DNA from 3 places in the Bacteroides fragilis NCTC 9343 genome. Region 2 is predicted to be linked to each of the others. Evidence: riboswitches for the same ligand, from Rfam matches in the RefSeq annotation. Region 2 holds a riboswitch; each other region holds the start of a gene.
The links. Region 2 has a riboswitch for cobalamin ahead of BF9343_RS07290 (TonB-dependent receptor plug domain-containing protein). Riboswitches for the same ligand answer to the same signal wherever they lie in the genome.

Region 1 (3,129 bases), 2.3 Mb from region 2:
GGCATGTTCAGCGTGGTGAACGAAAGGTTTCCGCGTCCCAAAGACGATTTCTCGCCGGCTACATTCTCAAACACACGCGTACGGCATCCCATGGTGGCCAGTTCGTAACGGTAACGTTGCGGGTCGTTGGCGTCCCATTTTTCGTTTTGGTTGAACGGGGCATCCAGGAACATAAAGTTAGGGAAGAGTGCTTTTGCCGTAGTGTGGCAAGCTTTCAGGAACAAGTCGAAGTTGGGTGCTTCAAATTTTAATTTACCTTCCATGGCAGCATCGAAATTAGCCATAGCCTTTTCATAATCGGCTTCTGTGTACGATACTCCGTTTTTTATCTTGAATATCTGAATGGGGAACACCGGCACTTCTCCCCTTGTGCCCAGTCCCTCTACGGTTGCTTTCAGTAATTCTTCGATCACCATGCGTCCTTCGGCCGAAGTGTCTGTTCCATAATTGATCGAACTGAACACTACCTGGTTTCCGCCGCGTGAGTGCATTGTGTTCAGGTTATGGATAAAGCCTTCCATGGCCTGGTGCGTATCTTTCTGAGTCTGCACAAATGCTTTCTCTATAATTTGGTTCAGATGTTCTTTGTCGATATTGATCTGTAGGGCAGTCAGAGCCATGCGCAGCGTTTCGCGTTCCAGTTCCGATGCTTTGATGGACGACAGATGTTCGGCAATCACTGTACGGATAGCCTTTTCTTCTATCTCTTCACCCTTGTTCATTTGTACATAGAAGCTGATGAATGATGCCAGGTGTTTACGGAATGATTTGCTCACACCTTTTGCCATAAAGAAGTCGAATGCCGGTATGGCCTGACCTCCGTGCTGTTCATTCTGGTTAGTCTGGAAAATAATGGTAGCCAGGGTAGCATAGCTTTGAATGCTTTGCGGGGTACGTATACTGCCGTTTTTGGTGCGGAATCCACGTTCGAAGAGGTCATCCATGTCATATTGGATGCAAGTCGTCGTTTTGGTAGGATAGTAATCCAGGTCGTGGATGTGGATGTCTCCCAGTTGGTGGGCTTCGGCAAAACGTTTCGGCAACAGATATTTATATGTATAGTCTTTGGTTACTTCCGAGGCGAATGTCATCATCTGTCCGGCGGGAGTATGACTGCTCATATTGGCGTTGCTCAGGTTGACATCGTTTTTGTCAATGGCTACGATACCGTCCATCACATGCTTCATCTGGGTCTTTTTGTCTCGTTCGGTATTTCTCCATTCCCGATAGATGATGTACTTTTTGGCTACTTCCGGACGAACCTTCATCAGCTCTTTTTCTACCAGGTCCTGAATTTCTTCTACCGTAATGGTAGGAGATGCAAATTGTCCGATTACATTCATCGTGATGTCAGCAATCAATTGCTGTTCATCATTGATTCCTGTGGCACTAAACGCTTTTGATACAGCGTTCTTGATTTTACTGATGGAGAAGTCCTCCCTTTTACCATCTCGTTTGATGATACAAATTTCCGCGTAGTTCATAACTTTAACTCCCGAAAGCTTTAGATTTTTTTTAAATATGTTTACTTTTTCAGCAGGTCTTCTGACTTATCTCTCCCTCGCAACGCCTTCCCACGCTGGGCGCAGTGGCATAGTGTGCGGATTCTCAGAGAATTACAGCAGCGGGTACTGTCGCCGATTTGCACAGCGTTCCCTTATGACTAAACCTCTTTTTAGTACTGAAATCTGCTACAAAGGTAACAGTTAAAGCAATAAGTTGTTCTTGTTTTAACAAGAATTTTTGGAGAACTTTTCTTTCTTCCTGATACAGAAAGTTTTCCAAAACGGGAAACTTTTGGAGAGAAAAAGCGAATCGGGTTTGCTAAAGAATCAACCAGATGGCTATGATATGGCCTATGCTTCCGCCTAGACAAAACAGGTGGAAAACGGCGTGCATATAAGGTTTTCGCAACGAGTAAAACACGGCTCCCATGATATACGAAGCTCCTCCTCCGAGAAGCCACCAGAAGGCGGGAGAGGCTCCGATGGCGGATAGGCAGTCCATTAGTGGTTTGAGGGCCACCAGGATGGCAGAGCCCATCCCTACAAAACAGATCGTCTCGAGATTGCTGTGTTCTTTCAGTTTTTTGAAGGCTAATATGAATCCTACAATAGCCGACAGCCATACAAAAGTGAAGATTCCCCAGCCCCATCCGCCGGCATGGCGTAGCACTAACAGGGTGAACGGAGTGTAAGTCCCTGCTATGTGCAGGTAAATGGCGCCGTGGTCAAATTTGCGCAGAAGTTCTTTCCGCTTGCCGGGCCTGGAGCCGTGATACCAGGTTGAACTGATGTACGATGCCAGCATCCCCACCAGATAAGCCAGTACACAGCCTGTTGCCCAATAGGGGTGAGGGTTGGCGAGCGCCTTTTCCAAAAGAAAATATCCTGCGGTGATGCCCAGCAGGGTGCCTGCGCCATGGCTTAAAGTATTGGACAGCTCTTCGCCGCGTGAGTACCGTTTGTTCTTCATTGTGTGTAAGCCGGAGTGTTTATCTAATAAAAGATGACCGCAGATTTTTATCTTTTCGATTATCGGTGATAATTAAAAAGAGAATCTGCGGTCGTCCTTTCCTTGTCTTTGGAAATAGTTTGTATCAGACACTTGGCTTTTTTATACCAGGTGGCCGATCCATTCTTCACGGTCGCCCGGAAGCAGATCGATAACCGGAACTTCCACCATGGTGTAACATCCCGGCTGCTGCTTCATCGAAGCACGTGCTACGCATACCAATACCTGTGCGGTCAGTGCGGGGTTGTTGATGCGCATATTGAATTCGAACAGTTGGTTCTGGGTTTTTCCGGATACACCTTTGCGGGTCAGGTTTACACCGTGTCCCATGTCCAGCAGTGCGTCTACGCTCGGCACTTGTTTTACGTGTGTCTCGTCGTTAACGAAATAAGCGTCCGATTTAATGGCTGCTGCCACTTCCTCGAATTTATATCCGTCTTTCAGTTCGATGTATACCATACGGCGATGAATGCCTGTTCCGGTAGGGATAGTCATCGATAAAGCCGCTTTCACTCCATCGATAGCTTTGACGGCTACCGTATGGCCCATACTCATACCCGGACCGAAGTTGGTGTAAGTGATTCCTTTGGGGGCAATTGCTTCGAGCATGGTGCG
Region 2 (3,129 bases):
TTTCCGGTTTCAGGTTCGTGTTGCCCACCTGCCCGTAGTACAGGTCGTTGAAGCTGGGCAACCGGAAGATGTCTTTATAGAACAGGCGGATGCGGAACTCTTCGCTGGCAAAGGGCTTGAACGACGCGCTGACGTACGGAGAGAGTTTCCGCCGGTTGGCTGCGGCGCTGCCTTGGCGCACCTCTTCGTTGATGACCGTTGCCAGTACCGAGGCGGATGCCGTCAACCAGTCGTTAACGTATTTTCCGGCAAAAGCCGTCAGCCACGAATAACGGGTAGGATATGCGAAATCTTTCAGGTTCGCGTTCAGCCGGTTGATGCTCGCGTCTGTCGAAAGCGAAAAAGAGAGGTTGCTGAGCACCCGGTAGAGCGCCGAAGCCGAGAGGTAATACTCTTGCTGGTAATAACTGTTCTCCGTTTTGCCTTCCGAACCTTTATAGTCGGGGTCGAGATAACGTTGGTAGCTCCAGTTCCATTTGGCCGAAGTCTGGAAGACCCATTGGCGGCTGAATTCTTTTTTGTATTGGCTTTGCACGAAGACATTCTTATCCCAGAGATGCTGTGAAGAGTAGTCGTAATAGTAAGTCGTGGCATTGGGCAGTCCGCGGGACGACTGATAGTAATAGGCCTTTAGCCGCCATTGTTCCGTATCCGAGAAGTTGCCGAACAATCCCGCTTCGGCACGGAGGTTTTTCACTTCCGTGTTTTTCCGTTTCTCACGGGAGGTCAGGTCATTGTCCTCGCCATAATGCAATGTGAAAGGATAATGACCATCGGCCGACATCCATTCGCCGTTGGCGGAGAGCACCCATTTACGGCTCAGTTTCTGTTCGAGCAGGAGAGACGGATTGACCAGTCCCCACGAACCCGTTTTGAACGAGGCACTCAGGTTGGTACGCCGGTTGTCTTTGAATTGCGGTGTCAGTGTCTGTATGTTCAGTATCCCGGCGGAAGCGAAAAACCTTGCGGGCTGAAAGATGTTGTCGCTTTGTCCGTTGCTGAGTGACAGGCGGTCTACATTGTCCAGTGAGAAACGTCCGATGTCTATTTGCCCCGTCTGGCAGTCGCTGATCGTTATTCCGTCATATCCCACGGCGGTATGCTCGGCTCCGAGACTCCGCAATGAAACGGTTTTCAGTCCGCCGATGCCGCCGTAGTCTTTCACCGTAACTCCGGCAAAGTGTTTCACGGCATCCGACACTTGCAATACGTTGAGGCTTTTGAGTTCTTCTTTAGAGAACACCTGAGTGGGAGCCATGGCTCTCACTTCGCGGGTGTGGTATGCTTCGGCAACGGTTACTTCGGGGATTGAATAAGTACGGGCAGTATCTACTTTCTGCTGCTGGGCGGAAAGCGAAACGGTAAGAGCCTGGCAGCAACAGAAAGCAACACAGGAGTATAATAGCTTAGGTAATCTGAGTATATTCATCTTTGTTTTTTGTTGTTAAAATGTCCGGACGAACTCACTTCGGCCGGACACACTAAATAAACTTGGCAGAGTTTATTATCATAACTTACTTTCTCTGAATCAGAGTGATGAATAAAATGACGGATGGAATAGTTCCGGCTCATTAGACTCAACGCTTTTTCCTCGAAAGCAATGAAAAAGATGCACAGGCAGGTCTTCTGACTCGTTTCTGTTGATAAGCGCCTTCCCAGGAAACGTTTCCCAGTGGCAAGTGGTGGTTGCTTACAACAATCTGATGTGAAACTTACAGCAGCGGGACTGTTCAGGATTTGCACCTGATTCCCTTTTAATTGCATCCCCGGAACACGGAGAATACAAACCAATGCACTGCAAAGATAAAAAGAATATTAGAAATAGCATACTAATTTGTGATTATTCTTTGTGCATCGCAGAGCGGACGGAACAGCATCGGGCAGGTGATCGGAATAACGTAAACAGTCGGTGTCATTTGTCTTGACCCCGGGCGATAATGATGTCAGAATGACGGATAATCGCTCTTTGGGCTGACACACTCTTTCTCTAAAACCGGTGAACCGGAAGAAAAAACGGAGGAAAGCCCGGCTTTTCTGCCCCGAAAGCCGGGTTTTGAGTGGTGAAGAGCCGGGCTTTTGCAGAAAAGAAGCAGGCGTTCACTCCAAAAGACGGGTACATTTGCTCCGAAAGAAGTAAGCATTTTCCAAAAAGGTTTACTTCTTTTTCAAATATCTCTATATGTTATGCTCCATTACATATATTGTCATGAAAACCGGGACTTATAGCTCCGGGTTTTGTTCCGGTTGCTTACCGGATATGATCGTTCGGGGAGTGTCGGAAAGAGCGGGTTTGTCTCTAAAAAACTGCTTTATGGACGGAACATTTCCAGGTAGCTTTCTTCCGGTGGATAAAAGGAGGTAATTACTGTCGAATGGATGAACGGGCAATCGAATAGGGAGCGTTTTTCAGAACCTTGCCGTGTATCGGCCCGAAAGAACGGAAAATAGAGAGGTCGGATTATCATTCTGTCAAAATGATAACCCGACCTTCCGTATGTCTTTGGAGTGAAATGCCCCGCTTCGGTATGCTTGTTCAGCCGCGTTCTGCCAGATACTGCTCTACCTTTTGCAGGGTGGCGTCTTTCAGCAATACGGTTTTGTTCTTATCCAGTAAATAAAGAGTGGGAATGGCTCTCAGGTCATACAGGTTTTTGTTTTTGATGACCAGTTCTTTATCATATCCGTTGGTCCATTCTTTCGCAAAGTCGTTGCGGTGCTTTTTCCATTCATCCAATTCTTCATCCGGATAGATGGACAGGACTTTCAGTTTCTTGGCGGCTGTGAATCCGTTGATGACCGGAGAAGCCTTTAACCCCTCTATCATCTCCGCGCACGCATGGCAACCCGGATTGTTGATAAACAGCAGTGTGTATTCCGCAGGGAACTGATAAAGCGTACCCTTGACGCCCGAATCCAATGTGTAGGTGAAGTTGAGTGCCTTAGTGCCTAACCGGTTCTTCTGTGCCAGCTCCAACCGTGCCTGCGGACGTATCTTCGCCGTTTCGTCCAGTGCGGGAGAGGCAATCAGGGCTTCCAGTACCGGGATATAGAATTCTTCGTTGCGCATAGGCGAGTTGGGATCGTACAGATATTTATCGGCCAGTTCCTCAAAGAAATGAAGCATCTTCC
Region 3 (3,129 bases), 2.1 Mb from region 2:
ATAATGAAAGCACCCAGCGCAGCCGAAAAACCGGTACGGGTAGCCAGCACGACCATTGCCAGGCAAAGCCCGAGAGAGACAATCAACAGAGTTTCATTATTCATCAACCGCTTTGCTTTTTTCAGGAAGAACGGAAGGATGAATATACCGACCAGAAACCACAAAATCAGGAAAAAGGCAACTTTCAGGACACTCATCAAGAGTTCCTCACCCACAAACTCTTTGCTCACCGCCATAGTAGAAAGGATGACCATCATCAGGATAGCGATCAGGTCTTCGACCACCAAGGTTCCAAACACAATGCCTGTAAACCGTTGGCTGCGCAAACCAAGATCATCAAAGGCTTTAATAATAATCGTGGTAGACGACATGGACAACATTCCACCCAGAAACACAGAATTCATCGTACTCCACCCCAACAGATGCCCCACCATAAAACCGATCAGTAACATACTGATCACTTCGGTTGTTGCCGTAATAAACGCTGCCGATCCGACATTCATCAATTTTTTAAAGCTAAACTCGAGTCCGAGAGCAAAAAGCAAAAAGACAACTCCTATCTCAGCCCAGGTATTGATGTTCTCCATATCGCCAACAGTCGGGAAGATGCGGACATAAGGCCCGGCCAGCAATCCGGCAACGATATATCCCAGGACCAGGGGTTGCTTCAGCCATTTAAATAAAAGAGTAATGATACTTGCGGACATCAGTATTAAGGCAAGGTCAGCAATCAAGGTAGGTAAATGTGACATAGTATGGTATGTATATTTCGTTAGTACTTCATTCCGTTTTATGCTCGTTTATTGTACCCAAAGAACAATCGGTAGTCCGTTTGTGTTCCGTATATATGACATTTATTTTGAAAAAAAGCTGCGGGGGCATTGCACAAAACTGAACTTTTCGTGCAAAAAGTATCCATCCTATTCAATATTTCTCTATATTTGTCGCCGAATTGGTTCGGAATCCGTGGTCAACGGACGAAGATTAAAAGGGAATCGGGTGTAAATCCCGGACAGTCCCGCTGCTGTGAAACTCTGTATAGCATCTTATCAATCAGCCAATTTCGTACCACTGACAGAAAAAGCAAACTCTGTCGGGAAGGTCCCGGTAAGATGTAGAGTCAGTCAGAAGACCTGCCATTCGTGAATAAGAGCATTCTCTCCTCGTGGGTTAGGAAAGAAAGCATCGTTGTTAAGCCCCAAATCGTAGAAATACTGTGTTTTCATCGGGTGGACGTATGTCCGCAGGGTGGAAAAGCGCGAATATGTATATGCATTTAATTGAGAAATGAATATGATTAAAAGAATCTTAGTCGCCAACCGCGGTGAAATTGCCGTGAGGGTGATGCGCTCCTGTCGGGAGATGGAAATAACGAGCATTGCCGTTTTCTCGGAAGCGGACCGAACAGCGAAACATGTGCTTTACGCCGATGAAGCTTATTGCATCGGACCGGCAGCATCGAAAGAGAGTTATCTGAATATAGAAAAAATCATTGAAGTGGCAAAGTCATGCCACGCAGACGCCATTCACCCGGGATACGGGTTCTTATCGGAAAATGCAACCTTTGCCCGCCGTTGCCGGGAAGAAGGCATCACCTTTATCGGTCCTGACCCGGAAACAATGGAAGCCATGGGAGATAAAATCTCGGCACGCATCAAGATGATCGAAGCCGGGGTACCGGTAGTTCCGGGCACTCAAGACAACCTGAAAAGTGTTGAGGAAGCCGTAGAACTCTGCAACCAAATCGGCTATCCGGTAATGCTGAAAGCCTCGATGGGCGGTGGCGGAAAAGGAATGCGACTGATTCATCATGCAGACGAAGTGGCCGAAGCCTATACAACAGCCAAGAGCGAATCGCTTTCCTCGTTCGGAGACGACACGGTCTATCTGGAGAAGTTTGTGGAAGAACCCCATCACATCGAGTTCCAGATACTGGGCGACAAGCATGGCAACGTAATTCACTTGTGCGAACGTGAATGCTCGGTGCAGCGCCGCAACCAAAAGATCGTAGAAGAGAGCCCTTCGGTTTTTATCACACCGGAACTGCGCCGGGACATGGGCGAAAAGGCAGTAGCCGCTGCCAAGGCCGTGAACTACATCGGCGCGGGAACCATTGAATTCCTGGTGGACAAGCACCGCAATTATTACTTTCTGGAAATGAACACCCGCCTGCAAGTGGAACATCCCATCACAGAAGAAGTAGTCGGCGTAGATCTGGTAAAAGAACAAATTAAGGTAGCCGACGGACAGGTACTGCAACTGAGACAAGAGGACATCCAGCAACGGGGACACGCCATCGAATGCCGCATCTGTGCGGAAGATACGGAAATGAACTTCATGCCCAGCCCGGGTGTCATCAAGCAAATCACAGAACCCAACGGTATCGGAGTACGCATCGACAGCTATGTATACGAAGGATACGAGATTCCGATTTATTACGATCCGATGATCGGCAAACTGATCGTGTGGGCCACCACACGGGAATATGCCATCGAACGGATGCGCCGCGTGCTTCACGAATATAAGTTGACGGGCGTAAAGAACAACATCAGTTACCTGCGCGCCATCATGGATACACCCGACTTTGTGGAAGGACACTATGACACAGGCTTCATCGCCAAAAACGGTGAAGTGCTTCAGCAATGCATCACGCGCACCAGTGAGCGTGCGGAAAACATTGCGCTGATTGCCGCCTACATGGACTACCTGATGAACCTGGAAGAAAACAACAGCGGACTGGCAGCGGATAACCGCCCGATCAGCAAGTGGAAAGAATTTGGATTGCACAAAGGGGTATTAAGAATATAAAAGTATGGAAATACATATAGGAAATCGCGTGGCCGAAATAGAATTGGTCAGCAAGGAAGACAACAAAGTGGTTCTCACCATCGACGGAAAAACGTTCGAAGCGGACGTTGTCATGGCAGAGAACGGGAATTGCAACATCCTGATGGACGGACGCAGCTCCAACGCCCAACTGATTCGCAAAGAGAACGGAAAGAGCTACAAAGTGAATACACACTACAGCAGCTTCAATGTCGAGATTATAGACAGCCAGGCGAAATACCTGCGCATGCGCAAGAAAGGTGAAGAGGAGCAGAACGACCGTATCACTTCGCCCATGCCGGG

Region 1: another riboswitch for cobalamin. It lies ahead of BF9343_RS16805 (anaerobic ribonucleoside triphosphate reductase); the one in region 2 lies ahead of BF9343_RS07290 (TonB-dependent receptor plug domain-containing protein).
Region 3: another riboswitch for cobalamin. It lies ahead of accC (acetyl-CoA carboxylase biotin carboxylase subunit); the one in region 2 lies ahead of BF9343_RS07290 (TonB-dependent receptor plug domain-containing protein).

The regions. Positions count from the first base shown of each region.
Region 1 is NC_003228.3:4,104,133-4,107,261, reverse strand. Features, by position in the region: gene BF9343_RS16805 (anaerobic ribonucleoside triphosphate reductase) at 1-1,484, opposite strand, end outside; cobalamin riboswitch at 1,519-1,701, opposite strand; gene trhA (PAQR family membrane homeostasis protein TrhA) at 1,825-2,475, opposite strand; gene BF9343_RS16795 (diaminopimelate dehydrogenase) at 2,617-3,129, opposite strand, start outside.
Region 2 is NC_003228.3:1,842,191-1,845,319, forward strand. Features, by position in the region: gene BF9343_RS07290 (TonB-dependent receptor plug domain-containing protein) at 1-1,429, opposite strand, end outside; cobalamin riboswitch at 1,600-1,807, opposite strand; gene BF9343_RS07300 (DUF5106 domain-containing protein) at 2,534-3,129, opposite strand, start outside.
Region 3 is NC_003228.3:3,938,243-3,941,371, forward strand. Features, by position in the region: gene BF9343_RS16085 (cation:proton antiporter domain-containing protein) at 1-752, opposite strand, end outside; cobalamin riboswitch at 936-1,155, shown strand; gene accC (acetyl-CoA carboxylase biotin carboxylase subunit) at 1,294-2,808, shown strand; gene BF9343_RS16095 (acetyl-CoA carboxylase biotin carboxyl carrier protein subunit) at 2,813-3,129, shown strand, end outside.